2 linked regions of the Prosthecobacter debontii genome follow. The protein of the gene in region 1 interacts with the protein of each later gene in a pairwise test. Links are inferred from orthologs where the notes say so. Each region holds a gene or a part of one and is shown on either strand. Other genes may lie near its edges. The genes, in order: B5D61_RS18385 and ftsA.

The links.
Region 2: the proteins of B5D61_RS18385 (region 1) and ftsA interact in binary tests that used the Escherichia coli proteins (3 or more experiments, as listed by UniProt). The link is inferred for Prosthecobacter debontii from one-to-one orthologs.

The regions. Positions count from the first base shown.
Region 1 is NZ_FUYE01000014.1:82,997-91,973, forward strand. The notes cover bases 2,317-5,142. They hold B5D61_RS18385 (rod shape-determining protein), read right to left. Parts: upstream 4,333-5,142; coding sequence 3,301-4,332; downstream 2,317-3,300. Other genes in these bases: mreC (rod shape-determining protein MreC), read right to left, coding at 2,373-3,215; recF (DNA replication/repair protein RecF), read right to left, coding at 4,593-5,142. In the rest of the region: mrdA (penicillin-binding protein 2), read right to left, coding at 1-1,635; B5D61_RS26420 (hypothetical protein), read right to left, coding at 1,625-2,242; more of recF, read right to left, coding at 5,143-5,654; hisS (histidine--tRNA ligase), read left to right, coding at 5,732-7,021; B5D61_RS18400 (putative polyvalent protein kinase domain-containing protein), read left to right, coding at 7,188-7,916; B5D61_RS18405 (putative 2-dehydropantoate 2-reductase), read left to right, coding at 7,985-8,956. UniProt on the Escherichia coli protein: Forms membrane-associated dynamic filaments that are essential for cell shape determination. Acts by regulating cell wall synthesis and cell elongation, and thus cell shape.
Region 2 is NZ_FUYE01000001.1:40,380-49,390, reverse strand. Bases 2,727-5,586 are described here. They hold ftsA (cell division protein FtsA), read right to left. Parts: upstream 4,834-5,586; coding sequence 3,619-4,833; downstream 2,727-3,618. Other genes in these bases: B5D61_RS00245 (cell division protein FtsQ/DivIB), read right to left, coding at 4,840-5,586; B5D61_RS00255 (cell division protein FtsZ), read right to left, coding at 2,727-3,557. Also shown: B5D61_RS00265 (ABC transporter substrate-binding protein), read right to left, coding at 1-817; B5D61_RS00260 (polysaccharide deacetylase family protein), read right to left, coding at 831-1,643; more of B5D61_RS00255, read right to left, coding at 1,659-2,726; more of B5D61_RS00245, read right to left, coding at 5,587-5,829; B5D61_RS00240 (D-alanine--D-alanine ligase), read right to left, coding at 5,974-6,894; B5D61_RS00235 (M20 metallopeptidase family protein), read left to right, coding at 6,999-8,303; B5D61_RS00230 (polyphosphate kinase 2 family protein), read left to right, coding at 8,575-9,011. UniProt on the Escherichia coli protein: Essential cell division protein that assists in the assembly of the Z ring. May serve as the principal membrane anchor for the Z ring.

The sequences.
Region 1 (8,977 bases):
TTTGCGCACCAGCTCCAGGGACTTCGGATCGAAAAATTGGCTCAGGTCGGTGCGCAGGGTGGGTTTGTTTTCCATCACCAGCTCATCGTGATCCATCACCCGGTTCAACAGGTGGGGAATGTAGGACCTGCCCGAAGCCACAGCCGCCGAGACTGAGGCCATCTGTAAGGGCGAGGCCAGGACGCTGCCCTGCCCGATGGAGGTGTTAGCCGTATGACCATTACTCCAGCGATCCCGGGGGCTGGTCATGCGTAGCCAAGCCGGATTGGGCAAAATACCACCTTCATCTTCTTCCAACTCGATGCCCGTGCGTTCACCGAGCCCGAGCATCTTACCCACCTTGGTGATGTTATCGATCCCCGCCGCATTGCCATACTGGTAGAAGTAGCAATTGCAGGAGCGCATGAGAGCGTCACTCAAGCCCAGGGAGCCGTGAGAGCCACCGCTCTGACGTTGAATCCAGCACTGCATGGCCTTGCTGCCGTAGGTGACGCTGCCTGCGCAGTTGAAATTACGATTCTGAATACCGGCCAAGCACCCGGCCAAAGCGATAGGCACCTTGTAAGTGGAGCCCGGCACGAAGGTGCGGGTGGCACGGTTCATCAGCGGCACCGTCTTGTTAGACAGCAGCATGTCATAGTCTGCCTGAGAGATGCTCGGGATGAAGCGATTCGGGTCATAACTCGGCACTGAGGCCATGGCCAGCACCTCTCCGGTCTGAGGCTGAATCACCACGACCGAGCCACGTCCCACTTTACCATCCCGCAAAGCTTTCTCGGCAATGTATTGGATGCGGGCATCCAGGGTGAGATACACGTCATTGCCTTTGCGCGGGGCTTCGTAGCTGACCTCTCCCACCAAGCGACCACGCTCATTCACCTGCATGGTGCGCACCCCGGGCTTGCCCCGCAGATGCTTATCGAAACTTTTCTCTACCCCCGCGCCACCGTAGTCATCTGGCATGTAGTAGTCCCAGCCTTTACGCTCCTCCACCGACACACGTTGATCATCTGGAAGGCGGACATACCCCATGATGTGACACGCCATGGCTCCATAAGGATACACACGGCTGCCGCGCTCCGCCACCGTCACTCCGGGTAAGCCGAGATTGTGCTCCGCAAAGCGGCTGAACTCGGCAAAGTTCAAACTGTCGCGATAGACCCACGGAATCACACCGCCAAAGCTGCGATAGTGCACACGCAGTGCGTCCGCATTGTAAGGCACTGCCAGCCCCATCTCATCCAAGCGGGAGATGATCAGCTCCTGAAACATGCGCACGATGTCCGGCTCCTCTTTTTTACGAGGCAGACCACGATCCATGTATTCGAAAGGCACCACTGGGATATCGACCTTCTTCTGACGGCATTGCCGTGCGTATTCCTCGAAGACTTCCCGCAAATTCACCTGCACCTCAAAGGAGGCTTTGTTGGTGGCCAGCACGATCCCATTGCGATCCTTAATCTCACCGCGAACACCCGGGATACGAGCGAGCTGGCGCTTAGCCTCCGGCACTTTGTTCACGAACTCTAACTGCCGCACAATCTGCAGCGACCAGAGCCGATACACGAGCAACCCAAACCCGCACAGCATGGCGAGGGTCATCAGGTAGAGACGAAAGCGATATTTAACGACCATCGAATGAATACCTCAGTCCTTCATATTTGATTTCGTAACGCGACAGCCCGGCTAGCATGTAGAGGAGAAGGAAAATCAACGGAGATGCCAGCATGGCCAGGAGGGTATCTGTGACCATCTTGGTCCAGACTCCCGTTGGAAAATAAAGGCTGCCACGCAAAAAAGTCATGATCATGTATTCGCTGAACAGCCAAGCGAAGGTGGTGAACCCCACCAACAGGACCGGCAGTTCCAGCCGTCCACGACGGAAAAGAGGCCGCACCCCCTGGAGGAAAGTGCCCAGCAACCCGAAAAGCAAAATGGACAGCCCGAAACCAAACCCGCCGGCCACCATGTCCAGCTCAGGCATGATCCCATTTCCCAGAAATGAATTCGTCACATGCTTCGCCGGCTCAAACACCCCCGGGACGTAGCGGGCATCCCAGAGGAAGCCTGTGACGAACGCCAGCATCAACATGACCGGAAAAGGCACCGCCACGGAAGCAGCAAAGAAAAACACCGGCGGCAGAAACAGCGTGGCATACTGAGCCATCGGGATCCCCGGAATGAACTCCTGCACCACGAAGGTGATCAGCAGCAGCAGGAAAGTGACGGGATAGAAAACCATGGTCTTACGAAACGGCGGCCAAAGTCATGTTTTGTCCAGCGAGTGAGCAGAGACTAACCAAATGCATCCCAAAGACCCCTGATGCATCATAGGTTCGCACATCTTTCATCGCCGGGATCATGTGGATACACTATTTGTTGGGCGCAACAGGTTGAGCCGCTTCTTCGGCCGTCGGTTGCATTTCCACGACGAAAACATGCTCCAGCAGGGAGAAGTCCACTGCGGGCTCCACGACCGCCTCACCTGAGAGATCGCGGTTAACAAAACGCTTCACACGGCCAACGAGCAGACCGGCAGGAAACAGCCCGCCTTCCCCCGTGGAGATCACATTGGCACCGGGATTGATAAACACGTTCTTGTTCAGAAAGCGCAAATGCAAATCCGGACGCAGGTCCAGCCCAGCACGCTCCCCAGAAAGAATGCCCTGTTCCAAGGTGCCCTCGATACGAGCCGACACACGGCAGGTCTCATCCGTGAGCAAAATGACCTCCGCCATATGCGGGGCTAGTTTGCCAGTCTTACCGATCAACCCAGCAGCGCTGATCACCGGACTATCCGTCGCCAAACCGTCCAGCGACCCTTTGTCAATGATCATGCTGTTCCACCAGGTGGAGGAGACACGCTTGATCACACGTGCTGCTGTGAGCTTAAAAGGAGCAGCTTGTTTGAACTCAAGAAGGTCCCGCAGCTTACGATTTTCCTCCAGTGTCTGCGCGTGCTTCTGCGAAATGATGCGCAGCCGGTCCACCTCAATCTGGAGCCGATCCGTTTCGCGCTTCAGCTCGCGTGGATCATCTGGGGAGGCAATCGCCCCGCTGACACTTTGCTCCACCGCCGCACTGGAGTGGATGAATGGAGCGAGCACCGTCATCGTCCGGCTCTGGATGTCCCTCGTCACAGGCGTATCCATCGTGAAGACGGATACGACCGCCGCGATGAACAGCAGCAGTGCCAGGATATTGAGCTTTTTCATGGTTCAGCCTTTGATCTTACTCCGCCTCATTCCTTCAGCCTCGCTGTGAACGGAGCAGGATGGGGTTCCATCGATGGCAGTTCCCTTACACGTCCGTGGTGCTGACCTTGCGCAGGAATTCCAGCTCGCTCAGCACGCGGCCTGTGCCTTCGCCCACGGCACTGAGAGGGTCCTCAGCCACATGCACGGGGAGGGCCGTCTCTTCCTGGAGCAGTTTATCCAGCCCCCGCAGCAGGGCACCGCCACCGGCGAGCATGATACCTCGGTCCACGAGGTCGGCAGAAAGTTCAGGTGGGCAGCGCTCCAGAGTGGTGCGCACGGCGTCGATGATGGCATTCAGCGGCTCCAGCATGGCCTCACGGACCTCTTGGCTGGTGATGGTGATCGTTTTTGGCAGACCGGCCACCATGTCGCGCCCTTTCACTTCCATCGTCGTTTCCTTACCCAGCGGGAAAGCAGAACCGATGCGCAGCTTGATCTCCTCAGACGTGCGCTCCCCGATCATGAGGTTATAGGCACGCTTCATGTAGTTGATGATGGCCTCATCCAGCTCATCCCCAGCCACGCGGACGCTGCGGCTGTAAACGATACCGCTGAGAGAAATGATGGCCACCTCAGTGGTGCCACCACCGATGTCCACGATCATGTTCCCAGCAGCCTCCTGCACGGGCAGACCGACGCCAATCGCAGCGGCCATGGGTTCCTCGATCAGATAAACCTCACGGGCACCTGCCTGCTCGGCACTCTCTTTCACGGCACGCTTTTCCACCTCGGTGATCCCCGAGGGCACCGCGATGACCACACGTGGGCCACGCATCTTACGACCGCCGCCTTGGACCTTCTTGATAAAGTGACGCAGCATGGCCTCAGTCACGCGGAAGTCGGCGATCACACCGTCCTTCAAGGGGCGGATGGCGGTGATGCCACCCGGCGTTCTCCCGAGCATGCGCTTGGCGTCATCCCCCACGGCGACCACCTCATTGGAGCCGGATTTTACCGCCACCACGGACGGCTCTCGGAGCACGATGCCATGATCTTTGACGTAAACGAGAGTATTTGCTGTTCCGAGGTCGATTCCGATGTCGTTGGCGACAAAGCCGAAAAGTTTGCCTAGCATGATGAAGCTGAAAATGTTGAGATTGAGAAAATTGTAGCAGCGGACCCTGTGGGGGAGTGGAAGGAATCCGGCTTTTCTCAGATCACAAAAGCAGCGCCACCCACGGGGCTCCTGAACTTGTCGGAAGATTAAGAGCGGGCTTTTTTAGGGTCAAGGGAAGAATCCCCGCTGAGAAAATTGAAATTTCGACTCCTGACAGTCATTGTATTGCAATACGCAATATTTAAAAACAAGATTAAAACTTAGGCGGCGTAAAGGTTTTACTTGAGCTCGATCCGAGCCCTATCGACCCCATACACCTGTCCGGGGAGAGACTCGCCCCGCGCCCAATCCAGCGTCGTGGTGGTGAGAACCTTTTGAGTGCCCGTGGGCAGGAGTTGAAGAAGCGCTCGGCGCCGATCCGCATCCAGCTCACCAAATACGTCATCCAAGAGCAAAAGTGGCGCGTTGCCCGATACCTGTTCCAAGGCGTGGGCCTGAGCAATTTTTAGAGAGAGCGCCATACTGCGCTGCTGTCCCTCTGAAGCAAAGGAGGTCGCATCCAGGTCATTGAGCTTGAGATCCACATCATCCCGATGCGGTCCCGCGAGGGTCTGCCGCAGACGCTGTTCCTCCTCACGCAACAGCCCAAGTTTTTCAAGCAAGGATCCCTCGATAAGACTGGGTGCATAGTTCGTTACGCCAACCTCGCCCCCAGCACTTAAGACTCCATGAATGCGGGTGACGTGAGGCTGAAGGATCGCCACCAACTCCTGTCTCCTGGCGATAATCACCTGGGCGAAATCATCCATCACTTTGGCAAAGGCATCAGCTTGTTTCCAAGCGATAACGGCATCACGCTTGAGCACATAGTTACGCCCTCTCAGTGCACGCTCATAACCACGCAGGGCCTTAAGATAGTCAGGAAACATCTGGCTAGCAGCGAAGTCCAGATAACGCCGCCGATGCTCTGCGCCACCTCGCAGCAGATTCATATCGCGATGGTCCATCCACACCAGCAGACCGCTGGATTGCAGATAATCTGCGGAGCGACCACACACCGCACCATCGACCGCCAATCGGCGCACCGAGGCGGACTGTGCACAGCGCAGCCGATGCCCATCCAGCGTGCCTTCGATCAGCAAGGTTTTAGCACCTAAGCGGATGAGTTCACCACGATTGCTGGTGCGGGGAGATTGTAGCCGGAGTAGCACACAAGCCGCCTCCATCAGAGAGGTTTTCCCCTGGGCATTACGCCCGATGAAGACCGTCATCTCAGGATGCAGCGTGACGCGGCATTCTTCAAAACAGCGGAAGTTTCGGAGCAACAGGTCAGTCAGCATGGGGCATCCCACAAAGCTGTAGGACTCATTTTCGGTTGAAATTCGCAGCCCAGGCAGCCATGTGTCCGGCCCTTCTAATGGCCTCCTTCCGCACCGTCAAAGGCTTTCGCGACTTCTTCCCAGAGGAGTGCGCATTGCGTAACTACATTTTCGACACCTGGCGTTCCGTCGCCCGCCGCTACGGCTTTGTCGAATACGAAGCTCCCGTCGTGGAGAGCACGGACCTTTACCGCAAAAAAAGCGGTGATGAGATCACGGCTCAGCTCTTCTGCTTTCAAGATAAAGCGGAGCGCGAAATCTCCCTGCGCCCTGAGGTGACCCCTTCCCTGGCCCGCATGGCCACCACCCGTCATCGCGATTACAAGAAACCTATCAAGTGGTTCCAGATCGGCTCCTGCTTCCGCTATGAAGAGCCTCAGGAAGGCCGCACGCGTGAGTTCATCCAGTTCAATGCCGACATCCTCGGTGATGCCAGCCAAGGCACCGATGCGGAGCTTGTGGCCTTGGCCATCGATGTGATGCTCGCCTTCGGTATCTCTAAAGAAGACTTCGTCATCCGCCTGAGCAATCGCCAGATCTGGACCGATTTCCTCAAGGACAAAGGCATCGCGGAAGAACATGGCTCGGCCTTCCTTCAGATCATCGATAAGATCGAACGCGCCAAGCCTGAAGAGACCGCCCAAAAGCTCACCGCCATTGGCCTAACCTTGGATGAGGTGCGTTCCTTCATGACCTCCACAGATGGTGATCATCCAGCCTTCGCAGCCCTGCGTGCGGATCTCACCGCACGGGGTCTCTGGCCTTATGTGAAGATCGATGCCAGCATCGTGCGCGGTCTGGCCTACTACACCGGCACCGTGTTTGAAGTCTTCGATCTCAAGCATGGCCTGCGTGCTGTGGCGGGTGGTGGACGCTATGACAAGCTCTGCGCTCTGATGAGCGATGGTCATGTGGACATGCCAGCCGCCGGCTTCGCTATGGGGGATGTCGTACTTGGCATCTTACTCTCCAAAACTCCTGGTGCCCAGATGGGCATCACCGAATATCTGAATGCCCAGCAAGGCGTGGATGCTTATGTGGTGATTGCCGATGAAGCCCAACGTGGTCATGCCTTAGCTGCCGTGCAGGCGCTTCGCTCCGCCAATGTGCGCGTGGACTTCAGCTTCGGCTCCCAGAAGGTTGGCAAGCAGTTCCAAGCCGCTGAAAATCAGAAGGCCCGCCTCGCCATCGTCTTCGGGGGTGAATACCCGCAGGTCACGATCAAAAACCTCGTCAGCCGCAGCCAGGAACTCATCGCCATCGAGGATCTCGTGAGCACGGTGAAAACCGAGCTCGCCAAGCCAATCACAGGGCATTTGATTGCGTAAGTTCCACGAGCGATGAATCAAGACGGGCGCTCTGACCGAGAGCGCCGCCGCGTCGACTGCTCAAAACAGAGGGCTTCCATAAAGACCAGAACTTCGACGGAGGCGGTAGCACACCCAGTGAAAACCTTTTGCTTGATTCCAGGGTTTCTGATCGCAGCTTAGAGCATTGCTCGCTGCTTATGCCCAAGATCCAGGTGCCTATCACCAAGCCCAAGACGATTTCGGAGGTCCGCAAGGTCTTCTCCGAAGCGCGGCAGCGGCAATTGAGCAATCAGGGCCCGATGACCCTGGAAAAAGTCCAGGCGCTGCAGGCGACGATGAAACCCAGGCCCTGAGCCAGTTTGCCAGCAGCACCGGCTTATGGCTGGACCCAACTGGCATCCGGGATTTCATGGCAACGCATGCCATGCGCAGTGGCAGTGAACACAAAGTCGCGCATTTCTTATCTCAAAACCGCGTCGTCAAAGATCTCGACGTCCAGGCAGTCGCCACCGAATCCTTGTTCGACTATCGAACGGACCATCTTCTCTCAAACTACCTTTTCCAAGATTCCATCCACCTGGAGGGTTTTTATCTTTATGATGGAAGGCTTCACATTGTCGTCTCACAACCTTTTGTCGAAGGAGTCCATCCACCTTGGGCGGCTCTAAAAGAGGGACTTGAAGCCAGGGGACTGCATCACGAATCTCCAAACTCATTGATCCCGAGTTTCACGGTTGGAGATTCCCTTAACTGCCATCTGTGCATCAATGATTTGCATGAGAACAATGTCATTTTAGACACCAACGGTGAACTCCATCCCATTGATGCTCACTTCTATTTCAATACTCGGGCCGAACGTGTCGAAGCTCTCACGAATCTGGGTCTTTGGCCCACCGCTTCTCCATCCGAGTGAATTGCACTTCCGTGTCAGACATGACATGGCCTCACGGAATATTTGTTTCTCCAAAACCTCCCACCTCCGTGTCTTCTGAATCTTCCGTGGTTGCCTCTTCTCATTCCTTTTCGTTAGGCCGCATTGCCATCATCGGGGCTGGAGCCGTGGGCTGCTACTATGGCGGCAGATTGGCTCAGCACGGACACGATGTGCATTTTCTCATGCGCAGTGACTATGAAATCGTCACCCGCGAGGGCATGCAGATCACCAGTCCGCAGGGCGACGTCCAGCTGAAGGTGAACGCACATCGCAGCCCTGAGGAGATCGGTCCGTGTGATCTGGTGATCATCGCCCTCAAGGTCACGGCCAATGAAGCTCTGCTCGATCTCATCCCGCCGCTTCTTCATGAGGGAACCTTGCTGCTCACGCTGCAAAACGGCTTGGGCAATGAAGAGTTCTTGGCCGAGCACTTCGGTGCGGAGCGCGTGCTTGGTGGATTGTGCTTCGTCTGCATCAATCGCCTCGCCCCAGGGGTCATTCATCATCTGGCTCAAGGCCGCATCAATCTGGGGGAACACACCCGCGCTCCTCTTCCCCGCACCCACGCCATCGCCCAGGCGTTTCGAGACAGTCTGATTGACTGCCAAGTCGTCGAAAGCCTCGCTGCAGCACGCTGGCAGAAGCTGGTGTGGAACATCCCCTTCAACGGACTGTCCATTGCCGCCGGAGGCATCGATACCGCCGCCATCCTGGCTGATCCCACGCTGGAAAACCGCGTTCGTGAACTGATGACCGAGATCATTCAGACCGCCGCCGCGCTCGGCCATCAACTCCCAGAAGGCCTCGTCCACGACATGATCGAGCGCACCCGCACCATGCAGGCCTACAAGCCCTCCTCACTCATCGATTACCTCGAAGGTCGTGAAGTGGAACTCGAAGCCATCTGGGGACAGCCCGTGCGCCAAGCAGCGGCCGCAGGTCTAGCGATGCCCAAGGTGCAGGCGCTTTATGAGGAATTGAGTGGAGCGATTCGTGGACCTCAAGCCGCAGGTTGCTAATTTCTGCGGATGAGTTCATCA
Region 2 (9,011 bases), on another replicon or contig:
CCCGTCCCGCCACGGGATAACCCGCACGGTTCACATGCTGAACGGTGGCATCCACGTCCGCAGCCGTCACTGGTGAACCATCCGCCCAGGTAGCCCGGTTGACATTCAATTCGAAGTCCAGCACGGGCTCCACCAGAGCAGCCACCTCAGCGAAGACGGTCAATTTGGGCGTCTCTTGTTTTTTCTCTGCAAAGAAAGCCGCAGCGGCCTCTCTGAGCTGATAGAGTGAACGAGAAGTCACTACCTCGCAGGCGCCGTTGGTATCAAACCAAAGACGCAGAGCCCGACCCGACGACTGAAAAAACTCTTCCAGCAGAGGTCGAGAAGACCCCTCCACTCGCAAAAAGGCCAAGGGCTGAGGCGGGTCTTCTTTCAAGGCTTGCAAGGCATCATCCACCCGGGCGCTAGCTGGGCTGGCAAAGCGTAGAGACAAGATCTGCCCCTCCGTGGTCACCTCCTCCAATCCCCAAAGCTGCCTCAACTCCTCTGAAACCTCAGCCAATCTTCTCTGAGCCGCCTGCAAAGCCTGGGAAGACGCGTAGATGCAACTCACCCGCTGGTGCCAGCCCCAGGTGGAGGCAAGCCCCGGGCTGAGCCTTCCCTGTCCATCCAACCGAACCAGCGGCTCGTGCAGAAGGTCCAGCAACTGCCGCTCTGCCTCCGAGGTCGGTAAAAAAGGATTTAGAGCAGGAATGCCGTCGGGTAACATCATCACGACCGCTTCCGAAGGTGTCTGCAATTGGCGGACCTGCCATACCGCCCAGAAGGCGACACCAATCGCCACCAGGGGAATGCCAAAGATAAGAGTCCGCTTCATAGAGTCTGCCAGACTAGGCGCGTGTATCGGGGGATGCAATCTCAGGCAAAGCTGGATGCAATCCTCGTGCCTGGATCAGCTTCAAAGTGGACTCCAACACGTCAGGACCACTCGGCACGGCGTCATGCAAGAGGATGATGGAGCCGGGACGTAATTGCTTCCCGATTAACTCCAGAATCAAAGCCGGATCTTGGATCACGCCATCGAAGCCCCGGCAATTCCAAATGGCCATTGTCAGGCCGAGCGCACGCAAGGGGGGAGACAGAAACAGATTGTGATGCCCTACAGGCGGGCGAAACCACGTCGGTGGCGTTCCCAAAATCTCACCGAGCGTCTTTTGACAACCCGCCACCTCCGCCCACATCCGCTTGGGCCGCAAAATCCAAAAATTAGCGGATGGATGGGTTTGGCTATGATTGCCAATCAAATGCCCACGCTTGGCGATCTCCCGCACGAGATCGGGGTGCTTCTGAGCTCGATCTCCTATCAAGAAAAAACCCGCCTTAGCTTGATGGCGATCCAAGATATCCAGAAGCAGAGGAGTGATCACTGGATCAGGCCCATCGTCTAGGGTGATCCAGACCTGATTTTGCTGCGTCTGCGGCTCCGGTAATTCCGTGACATGCGGCCCGAACAACCGCGATGAAGGAATGGTGCTGCCATAACCAATGATGGCGAAAACCGTCCAAAAAACGATAGCCGCCCAGCCCCATTGACCGAACGTCAAAAGCAGGACGACAGCCGTACCCGGCAACAAACTGACGACGAATCGGCGCGCATTTTCACGCCGACATTCCGCAGGCTGCTCAAGCGCAGGCAAAGCCATTCCGAGAGAGCCTTACTAGCGCTTCAGCTTCCGTTTCAGGCGCATCCATGTCGGCACATCCAGGTCTTCACCCCCAGAGGCCAACGCGGGCTCCGTGTCTTTGAAACGCCCACGATCTTGGTTGGAGAAACCCAGATCCGATTGAGCTTCACCTGCCAGCTTCTTCGGCATCACCATGTTAGGCGGTGGTGCGTAAGCCATGTCTTCCGGCGGAAGATTGGTACGTGCCACGACCGCAGCCAAAGGCGATGTCGGAGGACGAGAAACGGGCTGCTGGGGCTGCGGAGGCGGAGGCGGTGCAGCCTGGATAAAGTCTTCGATGCGCGGACGATCGCGCACAACAGGAGCCGGGGCTGGGGCTGGCTCGGGAGCAGGAGGTTCAGGCTCCGGCTCATAGGTGCTGCTCACCACTTGCGTCTCTTCTTCGTAATACTCCTCTTCCTCGTAGGCGACCGGAGGCTGCTCAGGCACCATCTCAGCCGCAGGCGCAGGTGGGAAAGGTGAGTTGTGGGCTGGAGCAGTCGTGTAAGCTGCCACCGAGGCAGGAGCCACGGGGGCCGAAACCGAAGCAGCGGGAGCAGGAGCGAAACTTTCAGAGAAAAGCTCAGGCGCTTCGGCCTTATAACTGCCCTGAGATTCCAAATGGGTCAGCGAAGATTGAGAGATGATTTCATCCTCCTTGAACAACATGTCCATGGAGTCTTCGAAAGGCGGAGGACCGGCGCGAACTGGGCTTGGCGATGTGGCAGGAGCAGCCGGGGACATGGCTGGAGCTGCAGCGACAGGGGGTGTCGGGCGAGAAGCCGGGGCACGAACTTTCGGTGCAGGCGCAGGAGCCGGTGGGGCTGCGACAGCATCGGCCATGCTGGGCATGGGGCGATCCGTCAGTGGCAGCATGTTGGCAGGCGGCGCAGCCGCAGCAATGGTGTTCAGCTGAGCGAGGCCCAAGGAACTGATGAGTGTGACGGAAATGGTTTCTCCCAGTTTAGCGTCCACAGCCACCCCGAACAGGATGTGCGTATGGTCTGGCACATGGCGGCCCAATTGCTTCATGATGGCATCCACCTCCATGAGCGTGAGCGTCTCCCCACCAGCGATGTGCACAAGCAGGGTCTTAGTCTGGTGCAGGAGACGGCCTTGATCGATAAGCGGACTTTTGAGTGCACGCTTGAGAGCTTCCGTGCCACGGTTCTGACCACGGGCCTCACCGAAGCCGAACAAGCAACGACCATTCGAGGTACTAAGAGCACTGGTGAGGTCATCCAGACCTAGCTTCACGAGACCTGGCATGCTGACGATGGTGGAAACAGCGCGCAAGCTCTGAGCGATCAGTTGATCCGCCTGAGCAAAGGCTTTCTGAATACCATCCTTCGGCAGGGTCAGTTCCCCCATGCGATTATTTTCAAAGAGGATGAGCGCATCCGCACGCTTTTGAAGCTGCTGCAAAGCTTCCTCAGCCTGATTGAGACGGCGGCGACCTTCAAAGCTGAAAGGCATGGTCGCCGTGATATAAACCAGAGAATTGGTGGATTTGGCAATTTCTGCGACCACGGGCGCGGCACCCGACCCGGTTCCTCCGCCAAGACCGGCGCAGATGAAGACGATGTCGTGCCCTTCAATGGCCTGCCGGATTTCATCCCGGGAGTACATGGCCGCTTCACGCCCAAGGTCGGGATCACCACCGGCACCGACGCCCCGCATGAGTTCAGCCCCGAGCTGAATCTTCGTGGGTGCCATGGCATGACCGAGCACACGAATATCCGTATGCATGCACACCAATTGCGCATCCACCGTGCGGTCCAGGGTGATGCGATCCAGAACATTGCTACCCGCGCCGCCGATGCCGACGATGCAGGTGCGGAGGGCGGGTTTATTGGGCTCTTCTCGCAGCGATTGGCGATCGTATTCAACCATAGGACGGATGGGATGAATGAAGGGTTATAACGAAAGGGGGGATGAAAAGAAAAAAGCTATGTCAGATGGCCACGGACAAGAGGTCAGCCATCCGATGCGCCAGCCGTTTAAGCGGGGAGAGGAATGGCTTTTCTTGATCCAAGATCTGCGCATAGCGAATGAGACCGATGGGCGCGGAGAATTGAGGATTCTCGAAAGTGGCAGTGACGCCACTGACGGGAGCTGACCCGGCCCGCGTTACCTTCATTCCAAACACTTCCCGGGCCACTACGTCAATACCTTTTAGCAGGCTAGAGCCACCTGTGAGATAAACTCCTGCTGCAAGACGCCCGATGTGCCCCTCACACCTCTGGTGAACCTGCTCCAAGATTTCTCTCACTCGCAGGTAGATCACCTCATTCAGGAAAGCGCGCTCCACCTCGCCCAGCACATAGCCCGTGTCGTCCTCCACACGCACCATGTCCCCAGGCGGGACGTCTTCATACACGCAGCTTCCTTCAGTGATTTTCAGGGCCTCAGCTCTGCCGTGGGGGATCTGGAGAGCCATGGCAATATCTTGGCTAATGTGATCTCCGCCCAGTGGCACGCAGCCTGAGATGGTGAGCATGCCATCTTCATACAGCACAAAGTCAGCCGTGCCTCCGCCTAAATCGATCATCAAAGCCCCTTCCCGCTTCGCTTCGCGATTCAAGACGACTTGGGCTGCGGCGATACCGTTGAAGACCACGTCTTCGACTTCCAAAGGCACTTCTTTGACGCATTTGATCGAATTCTGAATCCGCGGCAGACTGCCATGGACAATGTGATAGTCCGCCTCCAGTTGGCGGGCTTGGCGGCCGATCGGCTGTCGCACGGCCTCGACTCCATCCACGATGTATTGGCGGGTCACGCTGTGCATGGAGATGCTGTCCTGAGGCGCAGGCACATTCCGAGCAATCTCCTTCACCTCTTCCACATCATCTTCGGTGATTTCCGATTGATCGGCTGGCAGCCGGTAACATCCCCGGTTATTCACGCTCTCGATGTGTCCACCACTAACGCCCAGGAAGACATTGCGGATCATCACATCGCTATAATCCTCAGCCCGCACGAGGGCATCATTCAGACAGGTATGGACTGTATCAAAGTCCACGATTTCGCCTTTGCGAACGCCGCGGGAAGGGGCCGTGCCGACACCCAGAATCTTGATGGTGCCATCACGCTTTGCCTCGCCGACGACGACGCAGATCTTGCTGGTGCCGATTTCCAGGCCTGCATAGATGGTGGTCTTCGCCATAGTAGGTCAACGAACAGAGGGGGTTTTGGGGAGGGAAACGGGCACGGTCGGCTCGGGCTGAAGGCCAGCGAGGTCCGGGGGTTGGCGAAAAGTGATTGGGACGTTTTGACGGGCGAGAAGATTCAAGCTTTCGATCTCCCAGCCACGCTGCCGAGCTTCGATCCTCACACGATCCAAGCGGGCGAGTTGCACATCCAAATCATCCACGCCGAAAGTGATTTCTGATTTGTCCGTGAAGGATGCCACCATGGAATACGGCGTCTGAATCTCGATGATGCGAACCTGGGGCTGACCGTTTTCAAAGCGGGATTCGAGTTCCTTCAACAGCGTCAGTGCGGCTGTCAGTTGCAAATCCTGAAGCGCCACCCCGGCCGTTTTCTGGGCTAGTCCTGGGTAACGAATCACCGGAAGACCGGCGAGCGCCTCGGAGACCACATCACACGGAAAAGGCACCGCATCATGATCCAACAGATAACCCACCTCTGGCCTACCTGCGATCATGCCCAGCTTGGCACAATCCAGCCAAGCGACAGGTAGGCGTTGGCTGATGCGAAGGGTCATCAGACCCGCATCAAAATCCCGCTCGATCGACACGTCCTTCACCGGAGGAAGCTGGCGCAGCCGCGTGTGCAGGGCTCGCATGTTGATCGTCAGCAGATTTTCTCCCTGAGTCAGTTGGGTGGCTCGGACGATCTTTTCGACGGTCAAAGGACCGGTGGTCTGAACTGCCACATCCCGCAAAGCAAACTGGGGATTTTTCAGAATGGCCTCCTGCACCGTCACTTTCAGCAAAGCTAAAAAGCAGATGATGATGATCAGCCCCAAAGCCCATTTAAAACCACGACGCTGGGCGGCTTTTTTTTCCATCTCGCGGATCTTGGGGGAGTCCACATTCAAGCACACTTCCACGGTCGTCACAGCAGCCTGAACCCGCCGCTTTTTAGCAGGGCGTTTCGGCTTCGAAGCCGCAGCAGAAGCATTTTTGGGAGTGACCATGTTCGGGAGCTGCTCGCCAAAATCACAAAGATCTTGATGTTTAGCTTATCTTAAATACCCGAAACAGTCTCTAAATGCCATGAATTTTCCAGAAAAAAGGAACTCTTGCGGGTTTTCCTACAAAACCGCGAAGTTTTCCTGAGGTTAGGGGCGAGCCGCCAGAGACAACTCAATGATGCGCACACACAGGTCTGGGAAATCGATGCCCACCGCCGCCGCTGCTTTGGGCAAGAGACTGCTACTCGTCATGCCTGGAATCGTATTGATCTCCAAAACGAAGGGTTCGCCGTCGTTTCTCAGCATCACATCCACACGGCCATAAACCTCGGTGCCGCAGGACTGGAAAGCTGCAAGTGCTGCATCCTGCACCCGCTTGGTGGTGGCCTCATCCAGTTCAGCCGGACAATGGTAGAGCGTTTTGCCCGTGCCCGTCATCCATGGATACTTGTTGTTGATATCGTAAAAGCCCTCGACGGGCTCGATGTGAATGATCGGCAGGACTTGATCGCCCAAAACGCCCACCGTCAGTTCCTTTCCGTCGATGAATTCCTCCACCAACGTGGTCGTTCCGTACTTAAGCGCTTCTTCGATCCCCTTGGCCCACTCTTCTCCCGTGCGGCAGATGTTTACGCCCACGCTTGATCCTTCACGAGGCGGCTTGGAAACGAGAGGAATGGTGATGCTCAGAGGCTCACTGCCGTCGAGTTTGTAGTTCTGCGAGCGCGGCGTAGGCACCCCTGCGGCGATGAATTTCTCTTTGCTCAAAGCTTTGTCGAAAGCAATGCGGCTGCTCTGCACACCAGCTCCGGTATAGGGGATACCGCGCTCTTCCAAAATCGCCTGAATCTGTCCGTCTTCACCAAAGGTGCCGTGAATGAGGTTCATGGCGATGAAGACACCCTCAGGCACGACGAAATCAGGCCCGTGAACATCCACCTCCACCACCTCCGCTCCTTTCGTTTTCAGAGCCGCGACGACGCTTTCCGCCGTCTTTTTAGACACTTCGCGTTCATTACCCGGACCGCCAAAAAGGACGGCGATTTTCTTGCCTGTGATGTCGAGCATGGTGCGCAGATATGCGCTCACTCCAGCCAACACGCAAGAGCGTGACAGAGAAATTCCTGCGAGCAGGCTTGCCAGACGAACGCCGCATTTCTAGCCTACCGAGAATGAGCCTGAAAATCCTGCCGCTGCTGGTCATGGGTCTTGCGACTTCGGTCTGGGCCGACGAAGTCCGAGATGCTTTGTTTGCGCAATCGGTGGAAGAGATGTTTCCCAAGCTTGTCGAAACCAGACGGGACATTCACAGCCACCCCGAACTCTCCAATGAAGAGCACCGCACGGCCGCCTTGGTGGCCGACCGACTCAGAGCGCTCGGGCTGGACGTGCAAACCGGAGTCGCCAAGCACGGTGTGGTCGCCCTGTTAAAAGGAGGCCAGGAGGGCAAATGTGTGGCCGTGCGGGCGGATATGGATGCTCTCCCCATCAAAGAACTGCGAGCCGTGCCCTATCGCTCCCAAAACCCCGGCGTCATGCATGCCTGCGGTCATGATGTACATACCACTGTGGCTCTCGGCGTCGCTGAACTGCTGGCCAAACATCGCGACCAGATCAAAGGCAGCGTCAAATTCCTTTTTCAACCGGCGGAGGAAGCTATGCCTAACACCTACAAGAAGGATTGGGGTGCCAAGCTAATGGTCGCCGAAGGCGCGATGGACAATCCACGCCCCGATGCTGTTTTTGGGCTTCACTGTTCCACTTCAGTTTCTCCAGTCGGCCTGATCGATGACCAAACCCATTATCTCCAAGCGGGTCAACTCGCCTACACCATCGGCCCGGACAACGCCAACAGCGACCGCTTTCAAATCACCATCCGTGGCAAGATGGCCCACGGCTCCGCGCCTCACTACGGGGTGGATGCCATCGTCGTGGCCGCTGAGGCCATCAATGCCCTGCAAACCATCCGCAGCCGCATGACCAATACCCGCCAACCGTTGGTCATCAGCATCGGCACCATCCAGGGAGGTCAGCGGGAGAATATCATCGCGGAAAAAGTGGTGATGGGAGGCACGGTGAGGACCTATGATGCAGCCTTCCGCGATAAGGTCGTGGAAATGATGCACCGCATCCTCAAAGGCATCACCGAAGCGCACGGAGCCACCTATGAGATGGACTACCGCATCGGCTACCCCAGCATCATCAATAACGAAGCGCTCGTCAAAGCCACGCTTCCTGCGTTCAGGCGCATAGTGGGTGAGGCCAATGTCTGGGAAGTGATCCCAGGCATGGGCGGCGAGGACTTCTCCTACTTCGCCCAAGTCACCCCCGGTTTTTACTTTCGGTTAGGCGTCGCGAATGAAGATAAGGGCATCATCCATGGAGCGCATACGCCCATGTTCGATGTGGATGAAGACTGCCTCAAAGTTGGCGTGAAAGTCATGTCGGCCGCCGTGTGTGATTTTTTGGCCAAGTAGCATCTTCTCACTTCGAACGCGCCAGCACCGCATCCACGATCTTCCGAATGTGAAGGGTTCTCCTGCGACCACTCATCCTCATCTGGCCAGCTCAACAATCCCCGCGCTTTCACGGGTGTCTTCAGGATCTGCCTTGTGTTTGAAACGCGTGGGAGCCCAAAGCAAGGCCACAAAATCAAGAACTCGCATAAGGCCAAGCTACACTGCAGAACGCACAATTCTTACCAAACTCTTCCTGTTCATGGAGAACCTTTCCTGTTACAGGTAGCCTATGAAACTCAAGATCGATCTGGGTGCCTTCCGCGTGCCGAATCACAAGAAATTCAATATCGCAAAGGCAAAGACCAAGATCAAAGATCTGTATCTGGACAATGGTCACTATGAAACTTTGATCGCCCAGTTCCGGGAAGAAATCGATGATCTCCAGCAAAAGATGTATGCCCAGGATCGACAAGCCATGCTGCTCGTCTTTCAAGCCATGGATGCGGCGGGCAAGGACAGCACCATCAAGCATGTGATGAGCGGCGTGAACATCCAAGGCGTGGAGGTGCATAGTTTCAAACGCCCCACGAGTGCGGAATTGGATCACGACTTCATGTGGCGCACCAATCGCGTCATGCCTCAGCGAGGACGCATTGGCATCTTTAACCGCAGCTATTATGAGGAGGTGCTTTGCTGCCGTGTACACCCTGAGATTGTCACGCAGAT